3 regions of the Virgibacillus salidurans genome follow, and region 2 is predicted to be linked to each of the others. Evidence: riboswitches for the same ligand, from Rfam matches in the RefSeq annotation. Region 2 holds a riboswitch; each other region holds the start of a gene.
The links. Region 2 has a riboswitch for cobalamin ahead of KFZ58_RS02145 (acyl-CoA thioesterase). Riboswitches for the same ligand answer to the same signal wherever they lie in the genome.
Positions count from the first base shown of each region.

Region 1: linked by a shared signal. The riboswitch ahead of KFZ58_RS01260 (ABC transporter substrate-binding protein) and the one ahead of KFZ58_RS02145 (acyl-CoA thioesterase) in region 2 are both predicted to bind cobalamin.
Region 3: linked by a shared signal. The riboswitch ahead of KFZ58_RS17955 (ribonucleoside-diphosphate reductase subunit alpha) and the one ahead of KFZ58_RS02145 (acyl-CoA thioesterase) in region 2 are both predicted to bind cobalamin.

Region 1 is NZ_CP074373.1:217,158-223,386, forward strand. Features, by position in the region: gene glmM (phosphoglucosamine mutase) at 1-774, shown strand, start outside; gene KFZ58_RS01245 (S9 family peptidase) at 1,181-2,971, shown strand; gene KFZ58_RS01250 (ECF transporter S component) at 3,000-3,491, shown strand; gene KFZ58_RS01255 (hypothetical protein) at 3,488-3,655, shown strand; cobalamin riboswitch at 3,880-4,064, shown strand; gene KFZ58_RS01260 (ABC transporter substrate-binding protein) at 4,198-5,208, shown strand; gene KFZ58_RS01265 (FecCD family ABC transporter permease) at 5,168-6,229, shown strand, end outside.
Region 2 is NZ_CP074373.1:387,629-393,857, reverse strand. Features, by position in the region: gene KFZ58_RS02155 (MMPL family transporter) at 1-1,048, shown strand, start outside; gene KFZ58_RS02150 (M20 family metallopeptidase) at 1,145-2,332, opposite strand; gene KFZ58_RS02145 (acyl-CoA thioesterase) at 2,389-2,859, opposite strand; cobalamin riboswitch at 2,981-3,167, opposite strand; gene KFZ58_RS02140 (macrolide 2'-phosphotransferase) at 3,252-4,154, opposite strand; gene KFZ58_RS02135 (hypothetical protein) at 4,347-4,946, shown strand; gene KFZ58_RS02130 (response regulator transcription factor) at 4,966-5,658, shown strand; gene KFZ58_RS02125 (ATP-binding cassette domain-containing protein) at 5,744-6,229, shown strand, end outside.
Region 3 is NZ_CP074373.1:3,603,017-3,609,245, forward strand. Features, by position in the region: gene KFZ58_RS17945 (ribonucleotide-diphosphate reductase subunit beta) at 1-913, opposite strand, end outside; gene KFZ58_RS17950 (flavodoxin) at 894-1,328, opposite strand; gene KFZ58_RS17955 (ribonucleoside-diphosphate reductase subunit alpha) at 1,325-3,559, opposite strand; cobalamin riboswitch at 3,667-3,850, opposite strand; gene gltC (glutamate biosynthesis transcriptional regulator GltC) at 3,950-4,855, opposite strand; gene gdhA (NADP-specific glutamate dehydrogenase) at 5,015-6,229, shown strand, end outside.

The sequences.
Region 1 (6,229 bases), 170 kb from region 2:
TTCGCTGACCTGGAAGCCGATATTGTCTCAATTGGCTCATCACCAGACGGGTTAAATATAAATGATAATGTTGGCTCAACGCATCCGGAAAAGCTGCAGGAATTTGTAGCAGAAAAGGATGCCGACATCGGACTTGCTTTTGATGGCGATGGGGATCGCCTAATCGCTGTCGATGAAAAAGGAAACATCGTTGACGGTGATCAAATCATGTATATTTGTGCAAAATATATGAATGAAATAGGTGTACTAAAATATAACACGGTCGTATCAACGGTGATGAGCAACATAGGGTTTTATAAAGCGCTGGAAGAAAACGGAATACACAGTGATAAAACGTCAGTAGGGGACCGTTATGTCATGGAAGAAATGCGAAAAGGCGGCTACAACCTTGGCGGAGAACAATCAGGGCATATTATTTTCCTCGATTATGTGACAACAGGCGACGGGATGTTATCCGCTATCCAGCTTGTAAATGTCATGAAAGAAACAGGTAAGCCCCTATCAGAGCTCGCAGGAGAAATGCGTATCTTTCCGCAAGTACTGAAAAATGTAAAAGTTGTCGATAAAAATGAAGCCCTGACGAATTCTCGCATTAATAGCGAGATCGAGGCAGTTGAAAAAGAACTGGGTGATGAAGGACGCGTACTGGTCCGGCCATCGGGGACAGAACCTCTTGTCCGTGTCATGGTAGAGGCGCCTACGAAAGAAGACTGCGAAATGTATGTTGAACGTGTTGCGAAAGTGATTGATGATTTGTTGGGGATGAAGGAATAGATTTGATTGGAGCCGCTCTCTGGGATGGGGGCGGTTTTTTGATTGGGATTGTTTAAAATGATGTGTAATAAGTGGATGGCCCCTCCCGTTTGAGTGTGCTCCCTCCCGTATTGGATGCATGCTGTCCCGATATGAAGTTGCCCCCTCCCATTTTGGATGTTTTCTCTCCCGATTTGAACGTGCTCTTCTTTTCAATGTTGATAACTGGTTCTGCCAGATTGATAAAAACTCCCGCGAGCGATCCGCCGACCGAATCCCGACCCCAATGGGACGAGTCCCGTAGTCCGAGCAGCTACACGATTAAGTCTAATAAAAAAACCCAATATCTCTACCACATGCGAGAGAAATCATTTATACTAGGATTATCTATTAATTTTGAAAAAACATACGAATGAGGAGGTCAACAATGATACAATTTCCAAAGCCAACCGTAGAACAATTTTTCCGCACAAATGTGATTAAAGATTTTACAGTGAGCAGTAATGAAGAGCGGCTTATTTTCAGTTCCAATATAGACGGGAAAGTGAATTTATGGGCAATGGATTTACCGGATACATTTCCATATTTGTTTGCCCATCATGATGAGTCAATTAGCTTTATCCAGGTTGATCCGAAAAATCGCTATGTGCTCGCAGGGTATGACAAAGACGGGGATGAGAACCATCAGATCTACGCTATTCCTCATGAGGGCGGACTCCCGCAGCCGCTTATTACTGGGGAACCGGAGGAAAAGTATTATTTTACCCATCTGAGTGAAGATGGAAAACGAATCTATTATATGACATCGAAAGAGAATCCATCTTTCCTGAACGCGCGCATGCGTAACTTGGAAAATAATACCGATACATTACTGAACGAGGGAGAAGTATCGCCAACGCATCTAGTAGCGGTATCTGACAATGAAGATGCATTTGTATATTTGCGCATGTTTGCAAATACATATATTACAGGCTTTGTGAAAATTGGTAATAAATCCTATGATTTAACACCTGATCCCGAAAAGGTTCACGTTGTTGGGGATGCTGTTTTTGTCGATGATAAAACGATCTATTTTGTAACAGATTACGAGAGTGAATACAGCTATGTGGCAAAATTTGATCTGGCTACAAAGGAATTTGCGTCTGTACTGGCGATCGAGGAAGAAAGTGTAGAATCTCTAAAGTGGGACAAGGAAAATGAATCACTTTATCTAGTAACTGAAAAAGGTGTGGAAGATATTTTATACCGTTACGAACCGGAATCGGAGCATCTTAAAAGGCTGTCCACACCAGTTGATGTGATTGAAAAGGTACATGTTGCCAAATCCGGGAATCTGTATATGCTGGGAAGAAGCAGCACCGTACCACTTAATATTTTCCAAACAACAAATGGGGAGGAATGGAAGCAACTGACAAACAATCGCGTACTGGGTCTTAGCACGGAGGACATGGTTGAGCCTGATGTGGTTTCCTATAAATCTTTTGACGGTATGGAAATAGAATCTCTATTATTCAAGGCAAAGCCTGAAAATGACAACGGTTATACGATTCTTTGGCCACACGGGGGGCCACAGGCATCTGAGCGAAAAATGTTCCGTTCGATGTTCCAGGCATTCCTGAATCGCGGATATACCATTTTCGCGCCAAACTTCCGTGGGAGCACAGGCTATGGCTCATCTTTTGTAAAATTAGTGGAACAAGACTGGGGAGAAGGGCCGCGCCTGGATAATGTGGCCGGCATTCAGTGGCTGTTTGATAATAATATCACAAATCCGGAAAAATTATTTCTCGTTGGTGGCAGCTATGGTGGCTACATGGCGCTTCTATTACACGGACGCCATCCGGAATATTTCAAAGCGGTAGTCGATATCTTCGGGCCGTCTGATCTATTCACATTCGTTAATTCCGTCCCGCCTCATTGGAAGCCAATTATGGAGCGCTGGGTAGGTGATCCAGAACGTGATAAAGAGCGTTTTATTAGGGATTCACCCGTAACTTACCTGGACGGTATGACAAAACCAATGCTCGTTATTCAAGGGGCAAAAGATCCACGTGTCGTCAAAGAGGAGTCCGACCAAATCGTCGCTAAACTTGAAGAAAAAGGCCGCGATGTGGAATATCTCGTGCTGGAAGACGAGGGGCATGGCTTTTCGAAAAGAGAAAATGAGATTAAGGTGTACAGTTTGATGCTGGACTTTTTGGAGAAGCATCAGGGATAGGATAGATATTGAGAAAGGAAATCTGAAAATGAATGTTAGAAAAATGAGTTTACTAGCCTTATTTATAAGTCTATCTGCAGTAGGCGCGGCTATTAAGGTACCTGCAGTGATTGGAAGTGTAGCATTGGATGTTTTCCCGGCTTTATTAGCAGCGGCTTTCTTTGGGGCGGGAGCCGGAGCTATGGTCGGGGCTTTCGGCCATTTGCTTTCAGCGCTTATTGGGGGAATGCCACTCGGAATCCTACACTTAATTATTGCGATAGAAATGGCTTTGCTTGTTTCACTGTTTGCTATACTTTTTCAAAAAGAACAAAAGGTTTTAGCTGGAGTGTTATTCTTGTTCGGTAATGCCTTGATCGCCCCATTACCATTTATATTCTTATTTGATATTGCATTTTATATTGCAATGCTACCTTCGTTATTCATAGGCTCTCTATTAAATATAACTATAGCTTATATAGCTATTCCGCGTTTGTTTGGATTTCAGAGATATTATTATAAGGGAGAAGTGAGGGGATGAGATACTTTAGTGAAAAAGAAAAAACAACTATTAGTAAGGAAGTAGAAATAAACCCCGAAATTAAAAAGATGATACAAGAAATTAGAGAAGAATATAGGCAGGGATTTGGCATGCCAACTTCAGATCTTCTTGAATCATTTTCTTCTAAGGACTTTGAATTTTAACCAGTTTAGCGATAATAAATGACTATTCTAGTCGCTGAATTTGGCACGTTTATGGTCAAAGCCCTGCTGTATTATAAACGGGTGAAGAGAGGTGTAGAGTATAGTTAATATTTGGGCTGAGGAGAGTAGTTGAGGATCCTCTCTCCCATCAGAACCCGTGCTTCCTTGAACTAAAAGTAATGACAAATCCTGTAGAACTATGTATACTTAAGTTGTGAAAAAATTAATAGTTTAAGGCTTCAGGTGATTTCGACTTCAGAAATTATAATAGGGAAGTTGGTGAAAATCCAACGCGGTCCCGCCACTGTATATGTGAGCTAGCTGTAATGACCACTGTGCATTCGATGTATGGGAAGGACAGTAAGCGATGATCATAAGCCAGGAGACCTGCCTGTAACCGGACGCGCACCAAACCTACGAGGAATAGGAGGGTGTAATGGGACAGGTTTATTTTATTTGTTGGCTGCCCTTTTACATATCCATCTTCATTTCTCGTGAAGATGTTTTTTTAGTTTATACAAATACTATAAGGGGGTACGAACGTGAAAAAGATTTTATCATTTTTATTTGTATTAATACTTACATTTGGTCTTTTAATCGGCTGTGGCTCTGAATCCGAAGATGATTCGCAAATTTCAGATGACAGTGCCGAACAAACAGAACAAACGGAAGAATCAGAGGGCACAGAGGAATCAGAAGAAGGAGCATTTCCGTTAACGATCACAGATGCGCTTGATAATGAAGTGACCATAGATGAAAAACCGGAGCGTATTGTTTCGGTGATTCCAAGCAATACAGAAATCGCATTTGCGCTTGGGCTGGAGGATGAAATCGTTGGTGTCTCAGACCATGATAATTATCCGGAAGAAGTGCAGGAAAAAGAAAGAATAGGTGGTTTAGAAATGAACATCGAAGTAATCCTTAGTTTGGATCCAGACCTCGTTCTTGCTCATGGATCCAGTGCGGAATCCTCTCAGGAAGGACTGCAACAGATTCGTGCTTCCGGCATCAATGTATTTGTTGTAAATGATGCACAGGATATTGAAGGAACCTATGAAGCCATTGACCAAATCGGACAAGTTACAGGAACGCAGGAAGAAGCAGATGAAATCGTCGACAATATGGAAGAAGGATTTGCAAACTTAAGTGAAACGGCAGAGGAAATTCCTGAAGAGGAACGCAAATCGGTCTTTTTTGAAGTATCACCGGCACCGGATATTTTTACTGCAGGACAAAACACATTTTTCGATTCACTCCTAGAGGTTGTTGATGCAGATAATGCTGCTGAAGAACTGGATGGCTGGGTGCCAATCGATCCGGAGTCCATTGTAGGGCTGGATCCTGATGTTATTATAACGACATACGGGCATTATTCGGATAATCCGGTAGAACAAGTAGTAAGTCGTGACGGTTGGGGCTCCGTGACTGCTGTTGAAAATGAAGATGTTTATGACATACATTCTGACATTGTAAGTCGTCCGGGCCCACGCTTAGTTGAGGGTGCAGAGGAGATTGCTGAAGTTGTTTATCCGGAATATTTTGAAGCGGAGTAAATATGTAGTTGCCTATATAATGGCACTCGTATTTTTAATCATTTCCATGCTGACCGCTATATCGGTTGGTAGTGTGTCCGTTCCTGTTTCAGAAATTATCACAATTCTCGGTGCACAGATTTTTCACTTACCGATAGCTGAACAGGTCGATGAGACATATAGAAATATTGTTTTTCAAATTCGCCTGCCCAGAGTGATTTTGGCAGGGTTAGTTGGAGCCTCTCTTGCCATTGCAGGAGCGGCCTTTCAAGGCTTACTGCGAAACCCACTGGCGGATCCATATATCTTGGGAGTTTCTTCAGGTGCTTCTGTTGGGGCAGTTGCGACATTGTTTTTTAATATTTCTATTCCATTCCTTGGACTTTATACGCTGCCGGTTTTAAGTATTACGACAGCCTTATTGACTATTTTATCTGTGTTATTTTTCGCTAGAAGAGTGGACCGGACGATGCGGGTGGAGACGATTATTTTAACGGGGATTATTTTTAGTTCTTTTTTAGGTGCATTTATCTCCCTTATCATTGCTTTTACAGGTGACCAACTGCAGCAAATCATGGGCTGGCTGCTTGGTAGTGTGTCGATGCGGGGATGGAGCTATGTTGGTATTATTATTCCATTCTTCATTATTGGAGCCCTTTTGCTGCTTATCAACACAAGAGAGTTAAATGCGATGTCATTTGGAGAAGAACGGGCACAGCATCTAGGTGTCGATGTCCAAAAACGGAAATTAATCATTTTGGTTGCCGGGTCGATACTGACTGGTGCGGCGGTGGCGGTTTCCGGGGCAATAGGTTTTGTTGGTTTGGTGATTCCGCATTTAACTAGACGCCTGTGGGGACCGGATCATGTTCACCTCTTGCCACTCTCCATTTTAACCGGTGCAGGATTTTTAATGCTGACAGATCTGTTGTCACGAACGATTATCTCGCCGACAATTTTGCCGATTGGTGTGATCACGGCATTAATTGGGACGCCAGTATTTGGAGTCATTTTGATTAAACAACGAAAAGGAAATCGAGGG
Region 2 (6,229 bases):
CCCTGTAAAAACAAATTCCTTTTGGAGCAAGGTAGGCAGATTTGTTACAAAAAAACCGATCGTATCTGTTTCAATCATTGGCCTCTTCATCCTTGTATCGGCTAGCAACAGTTTAAATCTGGATTATGAATTTAATATTTTAAAATCTTTCCCTGAGAATATGCCCTCCAGAGAAGGATACGAAATAGTGGAAGAAAACTTCGAGGCAGGCAGTCTAGCACCCACCACTGTATTGTTTGAAGGAAAGGAAGCTGTCAGCGAGGACGAACAAGAAGTATTAATGAAAAATCTATCTGAACAGCCACTTGTCAGCAGTGTTCGAGTCGACCAAATGATGGACGATGAGACAGTCATTTCATACAGCATGACATTCGAAGAAAACCCATATGAGGCGCAGACCATGGACGCTTTAGAAACCATTCGAAATGATTCAGATGCCATTGTCGAAGCAAGTAATTTGAATGGTGATCTATTCTTTGCTGGTGAAACAGCTACATCTGTAGATGATCGGTCGCTCAATAACCGCGATTTGATCCTCATCATCGTACTGGAGACAATATTAATCTTTGCAATGCTGATTTTCCTAACCAGATCGTTTAAAATGCCACTGTACATGATGGGTACAATTTTAGTATCTTTTGCTGCTGCATTAGGTTTAGGCATGTTTCTAACAAGTCTTTTCTTTGATATCGATACAATAAGCAACAGGGTTCCGGTCTATGCCTTTATCTTCCTCGTAGCGCTTGGGATTGATTATAATATCATGCTTGTTTCGAGATTTATGGAGGAAAGGGAAAAGTATCCTATTAAAAAGGCGGTGGAAATTGCGGTTGCAAATACAGGTGGGGTTATTTCCTCAGCCGGCATTATTCTAGCAGCAACATTTGCCGTATTGATGACACAGCCTATTCAGCTATTGTTTGTATTCGGATTTATTGTGGCTGTCGGTATTCTAATAGATACCTTCTTAATTCGAGGTGTACTGCTTCCAGGATTGCTAGTCTTGTTTGAAAAAGATAAATCACGCGATTCTGTGAAAAGTGAATAAAGAACTAAAGCGCCCATCCGCAAAAACGGATGGGCGCTTTAGTTCGACAAATTTCGGGGCGTGACAGGCACTGTTCGGGGAACGCAAACTCCTAAATTATTCCAATGTATAATAATCGCACACAACCTGTCCTACTGCTTTTGCAGCAACCAGGAGTGCGTCTTCGTCAATATCAAATTTGGGATGGTGATTAAAGTACGGATCTTCTACCCCTTTTGGTTTACAGCCAATAAAGAAGAACGTGCTTGGAATCTTATCTGCATAGTATGCGAAGTCCTCTGAACCTGAGAATTTTGGATATTCTTTAACTTCCTTAATGTCAGGGTCGTCCATAATTTCCAAACTAGATTTGACAACTTCTGTAGCTTCAGGATCATTATATAAGACTGGATAATCGTCTTTGTATGTGAGCTCGCACTCCACACCAAATTCTTCTTCAATTCCAGCAACAATACGGTGAAGCTCTTTATCAATCCGTTCTTGTGTTTCACTATTCATATATCGGATGTCCCCCTCAAGCTCAATACGATCTTTGATTACGTTGAAGCTTCCTTTTCCGTCAAATGAACCAATCGTAACAACGCCCATTTCAAAAGGATTTAAGCGACGGCTAATGATCGTTTGAGCTGCCGTAACAAAATGGGATCCCGCGACAATCGCATCGTTTGCCATATGCGGGGAAGACCCATGTCCGCCCTTCCCTTGAATCGCCAGTTTAAAATAAGATCTCCCGGCCATTGTATACCCGCTTCTGTATCCGACTGTTCCAGCAGGATCTGTTGGAAATAAATGAACGCCAAAAACATTATCCACATCATCAAGTGCCCCTGAATTCACAATACTTTTTGCTCCGCCTGGTGGCGTTTCCTCTGCGTGTTGATGTATAATTTTAATTGTACCTGAAAGCGAGGATTTCAGTTGAATAAGACAGTCAGCGAGAATCAGTAAGTAAGCTGTATGACCATCGTGGCCGCACGCATGCATAACCCCTTCATTTTTTGATTTAAAAGGAACGACCGCCTCTTCAACGATCGGCAGTGCGTCAAAATCTGCTCTTAGACCAATCGTTTTCCCCGGTTTATCTCCTTTGATTGTGACAATAATACCATAACCATTTCCCACATTTGTTTGAATTTCCACATCTTTATTTTTATAAAAATCAACAATATACTGGGCTGTTTTCTCTTCTTCAAAAGAAAGCTCCGGATTCTCATGCAAATAACGGCGAATGTCGATCATCTCATCTTTTCGATCTTCCAGCATTTTCATTAACTGATCTTTCATGTTTATTGCTCCTTTCGTTATCATTCCCTACATATTAATTATACACCTTCTATCATTTATCTAATAGCAGCCCGCCTTTTTCGGTTTTCTTTTCTTGAAGGCGCGGTTCTATGTAACTGTTTTTCCTCCTCGCTTTCAGGATATACGTTTGGTACTGGAACGGGACTGCCTTGTTCGTTTACAGCAACCATTGTCAGAAAAGATTCTGTTGTTAATCTTTCCTCATTTTTTATTAAATCATGTGCGGTGACTTTTACAAACACTTCCATAGAACTTGTCCCTGTATATGTCACATATGCTTCTAACCTCAGGGAATCTCCTACTTTCGCTGCTGAAAGAAAGTCAACAGAATCAATGGACGCTGTCACTACAGCGCTTTTTGCATGCTTCATTGCTGTTAATGCTGCAATTTCATCGATATAAGCAAGCACTTTACCGCCAAATATTGTATCCAAGTGGTTCGTATCCGGTGGAAGTACTAATCGAGTCTGAACGGTTTTCGATTCTTGAATTGCTATTTTTTCCATAATCTTGCCTCCCGAGAAATTAAAAAACATCCTCTATCTTAGAAGATGTTAAAATGCGAACAAAAAAGCTTCATTTACATGAAATTAATTCTCGCAACACCTTCCTATCTCCCGTAGGATTTAAATGTTCTTCCTTATGGCAGGTCTCCTGGCTAAGAATCATCAAACCCTTCTCCCTTCCCATTTCATTACAGAAACAGTGGACACAAAAAGAGTTCTCCTCATCACAGTGGCGGGACCGCGTTGGAATCGAACCAACTTCCCTTTTCAACTTTTTAATCAAAGTCACCATAAGGCAAAATATTTAGTTATATCTAGTATACCACTATTTATTGTATTGTTCTGTGGTTTTTTCGGAGGTAGTGTTACTTTTGAAGGTTTCAAACTTTAAATTACTTTCCCACTCCAAGTGTCTGTTTAGCCATCTCCCTATATTCCTCCAAACCAGATATCATCGCAAATTCAGCAATGGCAACAGGATTTGCAGCCTGAAGCTCAACAATGTGATCGAACATCGATGACCATACATAACCACCAGCATTTTCATATGCTTGAATTAATTTTTTTAAAGCCTCTTCCCCAAAAACTGCTAAATGTGCTACAAAATCATTTGAAGGATCATCAACACGTGTTTCTGTCCAGTCAATGAAACCAGTAACTCGAGCATTTTTATTAATTAAAATATGTCCAGCATGTAAATCCCCGTGAATGAGTGCTGTCTGTTTTGGCCAAAGCGAATCATTAGCAAGCCATGTTTGCCAGCGATCCCATAGCTCTTCATCCACACCAAATGCAGTTTTTACCTCTTTCATTCTTTCTTTCATAGATATTCTTATTTCCTCAGGGGTTTGCACAGATAATCCCGCTTGTTTTGCGTCTTCATGACTAACTTGATGCAATGCCGCCATTGAACTTCCAAGCGTTTCATGAAATAGCTCAGGAACATTCTTCTCATCGATTTCCCATACGTATGCTTTTGCTTCCGGATCAATTGTGCCGGCCGGTATACCATCTAATAGCCTATATGCAATAAGTTCTTCTGAAAAAACAACCCAGTTTGGTGTCTGCATAGGTATTCGAGGCTCCACGAAATCCAGTATTTCTTTTTCCTTATTAGCTTTAGCAATTACATCTTTGCGTCTTGGAAAACGGAGAACCCAGTGTTCTCCTTCAATATTTATTGCAAACACCACTTGGAAATCAAGCCCAGATTCATTATATTTTAGTGAATCCTGCCTTAATTTCAATCCATGTTTCTTCGCTTTTTCTATAACTTCTTCCTCTGATAGCGTCATGAGTTACACTTCCTTTTTAGCTTCCTTTTAAGGAAATACTATCACATATATTGGTTTATTAAAGGATTTTTTATTAAAACTCCCTCTCATATTTAACCGAATTCTTAAGGTTTTCTTAATGATACCGTTAAGTATTTCTTATGTTTTCGCTTATATAGTAGTAGTATGATGTTATTTTTAGGAGAGATTTTGATGAATGAGCAAAAGGTGTATATACTATTGACAGATACAGGAACATTATTCACAAAAATGATAAAACTATATACAAGGAAACTGTATAATCATGCATCCATATCTATTGATCCCAACTTCTCAGAAGTCTATAGTTTTGGGAGAAAAAGACCTAAAAACCCTTTTATCGGGGGTTTTGTTAAAGAAGATATTCAAGCAGGTCTACTAGAGCAAGCAAGATGCGCCATTTATAGTTGTACTGTTTCTGAAACTCAAATTCAAAAAGCACATGACTACTTACAGAAAATAGATGAACAAAAGCACAACTATCGATATAACTTTTTAGGCTTATTCGCGATCGCATTCAAAAAACAACTGAAAAGGAAGAACGCCTTTTTCTGTTCCCAATTTGTTGCAACGGTTTTAAAGGAATCTGGTATTATTGATTTTGAAAAAGCTTTATCCCTTGTTACGCCTCATGACTTAGAGAATGTAGCCGGATTTGAATTAGTTTACCAAGGAGAACTAAGCAATTTTGACGCAGAGACGAATAACACGGTACATATAGTTACCTCTAAGGACACACTTCCCATTGATATAGGGACAATGACCGTACAATAAAGAGGAGGTTGAAATAAAAATGGAACAGCAAATAAATATATTAGTCGTAGAAGATGACAATGATATTAATCAATTATTATGTCGAATTATTAAAAAAAGCAATTACCTCCCCCAGCCCGCATATTCCGGTACAGAAGCTATGCTTTATCTGGAAAAACAAGAATGGGATTTAATGCTGCTTGATTTAATGCTTCCTGGAATGTCTGGAGAAAAAATCCTTGAAAAAGTCAATGCCTATAGCAATGTCCCGATAATTATTATTTCAGCAAAGGGAGAACAGCAGACAAAAATCAATTCATTACGATCAGGTGCCGATGATTATATTACAAAACCTTTTGATGTTGAAGAGGTGTCTGCACGAATTGATTCCAATTTGAGAAGGTCTAAACGCGCAAATACCATACCCAGAAAAAAAGAATTGACACATAAAGATATCTTGATCGATTTGGAGTCTAAAAATGTCCAAGTAAATAGCATAATGCTTACATTGACCGCCCGAGAATACGCAATATTAGTCCTCTTGCTCACGTCCCCAAAAAAGGTCTTTTCAAAATCCAATTTGTTTGAAAGCGTATGGAATGAAACGTTTCATGGTGATGATAATACGGTTAATGTTCATATGAGCAACCTAAGGAATAAACTCGCACGAGCAAACCCAGATGAAGAATATATAGAAACCATATGGGGAATGGGCTATCGTATTAAATCTTAAGATTTTCTTAAGCATTATCTTAAGCCTTTCTTATGACTTCTATCCTACACTACCTTTATAGCAAATAAAGGAGGCTATTATAGATATGAGTGAATATATTCTCAAAACAAATAATCTCACAAAACAGTATAGAAATGATTTCGCCCTTAAAGATATCAATATGACAATTGGAAAGGGAGAAATTTATGGATTCATTGGTCAAAATGGTGCTGGCAAATCGACAATGCTGCGTATAGCTACAGGACTCGCCTTCCCATCAAGCGGATCGATAGAGCTATTTGGCAATAACCAATCTTTCACACAAGCGCAAAAAAGAATCGGAGCAATAGTAGAAAAGCCTGCACTTTTTCCGAATATGACTGCATACGAAAATCTGGAAGTACATCGGTTGCAAAAAGGCATCCCTGGAAAAGACTGTATCAAGAGAGCATTAGATCTTGTTGGTCTTAATGATACAGGGAAGAAAAAAACAAAAGACTTTTCACTTGGGATGAAACAAAGGCTCGGACTTGCTATTTGTTTACTAAGTAGCCCGGAGTTTTTAATTCTCGATGAGCCAACAAATGGATTA
Region 3 (6,229 bases), 610 kb from region 2:
GTCGTGGATAGACTTCTTCCAGCCCCATCATTCGCAGCATCTTATTTGCGCGGTATTTAATATAGCCTGCCATTTCTTCAAGGTCGATGCCTTCCACATCTGCCAGTACATAATTTGACCACTCGATTTCCAGCTCAACCGAATCCTGAAAATGCGTATAAACCCAATCGGTAAATTCAGCTGTATTGTATTCCGGGTTTTCACTCAGTGTTGCGCGGAACAGTTCTGCAATGAAGCGTCCGTGCTCGAGTTCATCACGGTTAATATAGCTGATCATCGTTGATGTACCGACCATTTTGTTGTGTCGTGCCAGGTTATAGAAAAACGCAAAGCCGGAATAGAAGAACATCCCCTCAAGCAAGGACGTGTACACAAGCGTCTTCAGGATATTTTCGATAGTTGGTTCTTCAACGAATGCGTTATATTGCTTGATCAGATTCTCATTTCGCTTCAAGAGTACAGGATCTTTTCTCCCGAGATCAAAAGATTCATTTTGCTCATCCAGCGATACGACGGATGAAAGTACATAGGAGTAGCTTTCATTATGCACCGCTTCCTGCTGAGCCATAACTGCCATAATCGATTGTACCGATGCATCAGTTGAATACAGGGACAAAAGCAGGGCAGTTCTCGTTTGTGGACCGTCCAATGTGGATAATAGGCCAATTATTTTCAAATATGCCTCCTGCTCTGATTCAGGCAAAGCGCGAAACTGCTTCACATCACCGGACATGTTGACTTCATCTGCCTGCCAATAGTTACCCACAAGCCGCTTATAGATCTTATACCAATGTGGATAAGCAATGTTATTCCAATTCAAAATCCCGCTCGACTTACCCCCAAACAATCCGGTTGATTTATTCGGATTACGCGGTTCCAACGTTTTCGCCTTCTCAAGCATAGCTCTTGGCATTTTGTAACACTCCTTCTACCCATTTATCTATTATCTCTTCCTGGCTTCCCCGAGGTGATTGCTCAATCTTCAAACCGTCCCAGCGGCTGTGATAAAATTTCGCAAGTTTATCCACAGCCCTGCAAAACAATTCCTCACCGCCAAATTGGGTATCCCCTGTTCCAAATACGGCAATATTATCCGGTTTATAGCCAACTTCTAGCACGAAGTCCTTCACCTCATCTGGTGTGTTACCGTATTCCCACGTGAATGTTCCGAGAAAGATATAATCATACATTTCGGGATCTATTGGGACATCGATTCCGATAAGATGCCGCTCCACAGATAGATTTTCGCACCTTAGCTTTGTTTCAATATAATCCGCTACCTCTTCTGTATTTCCGCTATAGGATAAATAAGCAATTAAGGTTCTCAACTTTCACACCACTCACATTCTTCGATTTCATTTGCTGTTGAACGAACATAATACGTCGTCTTCAATCCTTGCTTCCATGCCTGCAAATGTACATCCAATAGTACCGACGCGCGAATCGTATTCGGTACATATATATTGAATGAAATGCTTTGATCAATATGCTTTTGACGTGCTGCATTTTGCCTGACTGACCAGCGCTGATCCACAATATAAGCGGAACGGCGGTAGATCTCGTATGTGTTATGATTTAAATTAGGTGCGGTTGTTGGTATTTTAAAATCCTTCTTTTCCTCATTGTAAAAAGGCTTAAAAATTGGATCGATACTTGCTGTTGACCCTGCAATCATAGAGGTGCTTGAGTTAGGTGCCACTGCCATTAAATACCCATTACGCATCCCATTTGCTTCTACTTCCCCTTTTAACGCCATCCACTTATCATCCGTGTAGCCTTTTTGCTTAAAGTAAGTTCCATCACTCCACTTGCTGCCTTCAAACGCAGGATAACTTCCTTTTTCCTTACTTAATTCCATGCTGTTTTTTATCGTCAAATAAGCAATTTTTTCATACAATTCATCGGCAAATGTGACCGATTCCTCTGTTTCCCATTTTATATCCTTCAGGGCTAACAAGTGATGCCAACCAAAGGTTCCAAGCCCGATTGCACGGTATTTATGATTGGTTAACTGCGTTTGTTTTATCGGCAATGTGTTAATGTCAATCACATTATCCAGCATGCGTACCTGAATTTTAATCAACCGTTCCAGTACATCATCCGGTACAGCTTTTCCGAGGTTAATGGAGCTCAAGTTACAAACAACATAGTCACCTGTCTTGTATTTTTTAACAATCGTATCTTCATTTTCAATAAATTCTTCGACAAACTCACTTGGTGACTGGTTTTGTGTGATTTCCGTACATAAATTAGAACAATAAATCATGCCATTATGCGGATTGCTGTTCTGCCGGTTCACCTCATCACGGTAAAACATGAATGGTGTGCCTGATTCGAGCTGTGACTTCATAATCCGTTTCATGATATCAATTGCGGAGACGCTTCTTTTCGAAAGCAGCTCGGACTGAACACATTCCTCGTATTTCCTGCGCCACACCCCGTCTCCTCTTTCCTCATCATAAAAGTCTTCCAGCGAATAGCCCATCACTTGTCTCACTTCATGTGGATCAAATAAATACCAATCCTCGCGATTCTCCACTTTTTCCATAAAGTAGTCCGGCAGCGTAACCCCTGTAAAAATATCATGGGCGCGCATTCGATCGTCCCCGTTATTTAATTTTAAATCAAGAAAGGGTTCGATATCCTTATGCCACACATCCAAATAAATTGCGATCGCACCTTTTCTCGTCCCAAGCTGATCCACACTCACTGCTGTATTATTCAGCTGTTTAATCCATGGAACAACGCCGCTGGACATCCCTTGAAATCCTTTGATCGCACTGCCGCGGCTGCGAATTTTACCCATGTAAACGCCAATGCCGCCGCCGTTTTTCGATAGTTTGGCAATATCGGTATTACTGTCATAGATCGATTGCAGGCTGTCGTCGACGGTATCTATGAAGCAGCTGGAGAGTTGGCCATGCGTTTTTCCAGCATTTGTTAATGTGGGTGTTGCGACTGTCATGTATAGGTTGCTGAGTGCCCAATATGCTTCGGTAACAAGACCGGTCCGCTCAGACTTAGGTTCATCCTGCATGAGATACATCGCAATAATCATCCAGCGCTCCTGTGGCAGTTCATATGTATTTTTCCCGTGATCGGTTGCGAGATATCTTGTTGCGATGGAATATAAACCTAAATAATTGAAAAGCAGATCACGATCCGATTCAATATATTCGGCGAGGCGATCGATTTCCTCTTTTGTATATTTGTCCAGTATGGCCTCCGAATAGATCCCTTTGTGCGTAAGTGTGTGGATAAGTGTATAAAAATTTCCATACCGAATCGCGGGATCATACTGCCGGTTCTCTCCTGCTTGGCGGTAGAGTTCCTGCAAATAAATCCGGCTTGCGAGATAGGTCCACTCGGTACTTACCTCGTCGATGTTTTCGAGTGCATTTTTGATTAGAACTTCCGCCATTTTTTCCGGCGCAGCATTCGACTGAATTGCTCGTAGTGATTTTTCTTTGTATTTTTCTGTGTTGATAGATAAATTTTCCGCCGCGCGGTCGATCTTTTGAATGATATGCTCCTGATTTGCTGTTGCTACTGTGATCATGAATAAATTCCCCTTTGTTATAAATTAAAAAACCGCTCACCTCATGGGATGAACGGTAAATAACAACACAAATAATGCCGCTTCACCTTTCCCTCACCCCGGAGAAATGATACTGTCAAGCTATGGCAGGTCTCCTGACTTGTGCTTCTACCTCCTAGAGTCCTTCCCGTATGTTAAAATACAGTGGTTATCCCTCATCGTCCACACGTACAGTTGCGGGGGCAGTTCCAGCTTTGAACTGGATTCCCTTTTCAGACAGCAATTACTATCACCGTAGCTCAAAATACTATATATGGTTATACTTAACTAATTTATTCTCTATATGTTGTATCCAACTCTAGCATACAGTCTAATAGAATGCAATGATTTTTTACCTGTTTTTTCCCCGGATTAACTCTGAAACTGCTCAAGACGCACGAAGAATTCTTTTAAAAATTGATAGAATAATTTTTCTGTTGGAAGTAATTGACGATCTGACGGCACGATAACTCCTACCGTTCTGGTGACATTTGGTGTAGTAATCGGCATCTTCACCGTTGCACGGGGCAAATTATCAACGAGTGTTATCTCCGGTATGAGAGATACTCCGAGCCCTGCAGAGACCAATCCTTTTATGGCATCAATATCCTTGCCCTCAAAGGAAACGTTCGGTTCAAATCCAAGTTGCCTGCATGCATCAATCGTAATATTGCGCAGGACAAAGTTTTCCGGAAACAATACAAAGGAGTCATCTCTTAATTCATTCAAATGCAGGGAATCGGATCCTGCAAGCGGGTGACTTGCCGGCAATAATGCTGCCATATTTTCCGAAAAAAGGATTGTACCCTCTAATTTCTTTTCCTTTACCGGGACAGGTCCCAGTAATGCCATATTGATTTCACCCTTGATGACGGCCTGTTTTAGTTCATAATAGGATTCTTGATTTAATTTAAACTTCACATTCGGGTAGCGCTCCCGAAATGCAGAAATCGCTGTTGGCAGAATATAACTCGCTACACTGCTGGGAAACCCAATATGGATCGTCCCCATCTCCGGATCTGTGTACTCTTCAATAATTTGAGAAACATCGTCAATAACATGAATGGCATTTTCCATCCGGTCTAAGAATACCTTTCCGATCGAAGTTAAACGGACGTTCCTCCCCTCACGTATAAATAAATCAACACCAAGTTCTGCCTCCAGGTTAAAAATTTGCCGGCTAACCGCAGATTGTGCTACATGCAGGGTATCAGCCGCCCTTGTCACATGTTCTTGCTTTGCAACCTCAATGAAATATTTAATCTGTTTCAGTTCCATAACACTCACCTCTTTGTCCATTATCGCATATTGGCATTGATTTCATCTATAATTGATATTGCTTCGATGAATTATTTTTTGTAAACTAGAATAGTATTAGCTAATTTTCCAACAAAAATTTTCACTTAATTATACCAACAAAAAGCAAGGAGGAATAGAATGATAAACGCCGTTAGCGAAAAAAAGAGTACAGACAACAAACAAAAAGTCCACGATTATTTGGAAAAAGTATATGAAACCGTTGTAAAACGTGACCCGAATGAATCCGAATTCCATCAAGCTGTAGCATTAATCTTCAAATCCCTTATACCTGTCCTAGAAAAATACCCCATCTACATGGAAAAAGGAATTTTAGAGCAAATTATTGAACCCGAGCGTGTAATTACGTTCCGTGTCCCATGGGTTGATGATGAGGGCAACACACATGTAAATCGCGGATTTCGGGTCCAGTTTAACAGCGCACTAGGACCGTATAAAGGTGGCTTGCGCTTCCACCCGTCCGTCAATTTAAGTATTGTAAAATTCCTTGGACTGGAGCAAATCATCAAGAACTCCCTTACCGGACAGCCTATTGGCGGAGGAAAAGGCGGAGCTGATTTTGACCCTAAAGGCAAATCAGATAATGAAATCATGCGCTTTTGCCGAAGTTTTATGACAGAACTTGCCAAATACATCGGTCCGAACACCGACATACCCGCTGGCGATATCGGTGTAGGGGCTAGAGAAATTGGCTATATGTTTGGCCAATACAAGAAAATGAATTCCAGCTTTGATGCAGGTGTTTTAACTGGAAAAGGATTAGAATACGGCGGCAGCTTGGCACGTACAGAAGCTACCGGATATGGGACGATTTACTTCTTAGAAGAAATGCTAAAAGATAAAGGACAGTCTGTGAACGGATCTACGGTGGTTGTATCAGGATCCGGAAATGTATCAATCTATGCCATCGAAAAGGCGATGGAACTGGGTGCTACCGTTGTTGCATGCAGTGACTCAAGCGGCTATATTTATCATGCAAATGGTATTGATCTTGACGTCGTAAAAGAGATTAAAGAAGAAAATAACGGGCGTATCAGTGAATACATCGAAAAGTATCCTGAAGCTACTTATGTTGAAGGATGTACTGGCATCTGGGAGATTCCTTGCGATGTCGCGCTTCCATGTGCTACACAAAACGAACTTGATGAAAACGCAGCTCAACTGCTTGTTCAAAATGGCGTCAAAGCAATTGGAGAAGGAGCAAACATGCCTTGTAACTCAGAAGCTATTGATGTATTTTTATCCAATGATGTATTGTACGGACCTGCAAAAGCCGTAAATGCTGGCGGTGTAGCAGTATCTGCCCTTGAAATGGCACAAAACAGCATGCGGATG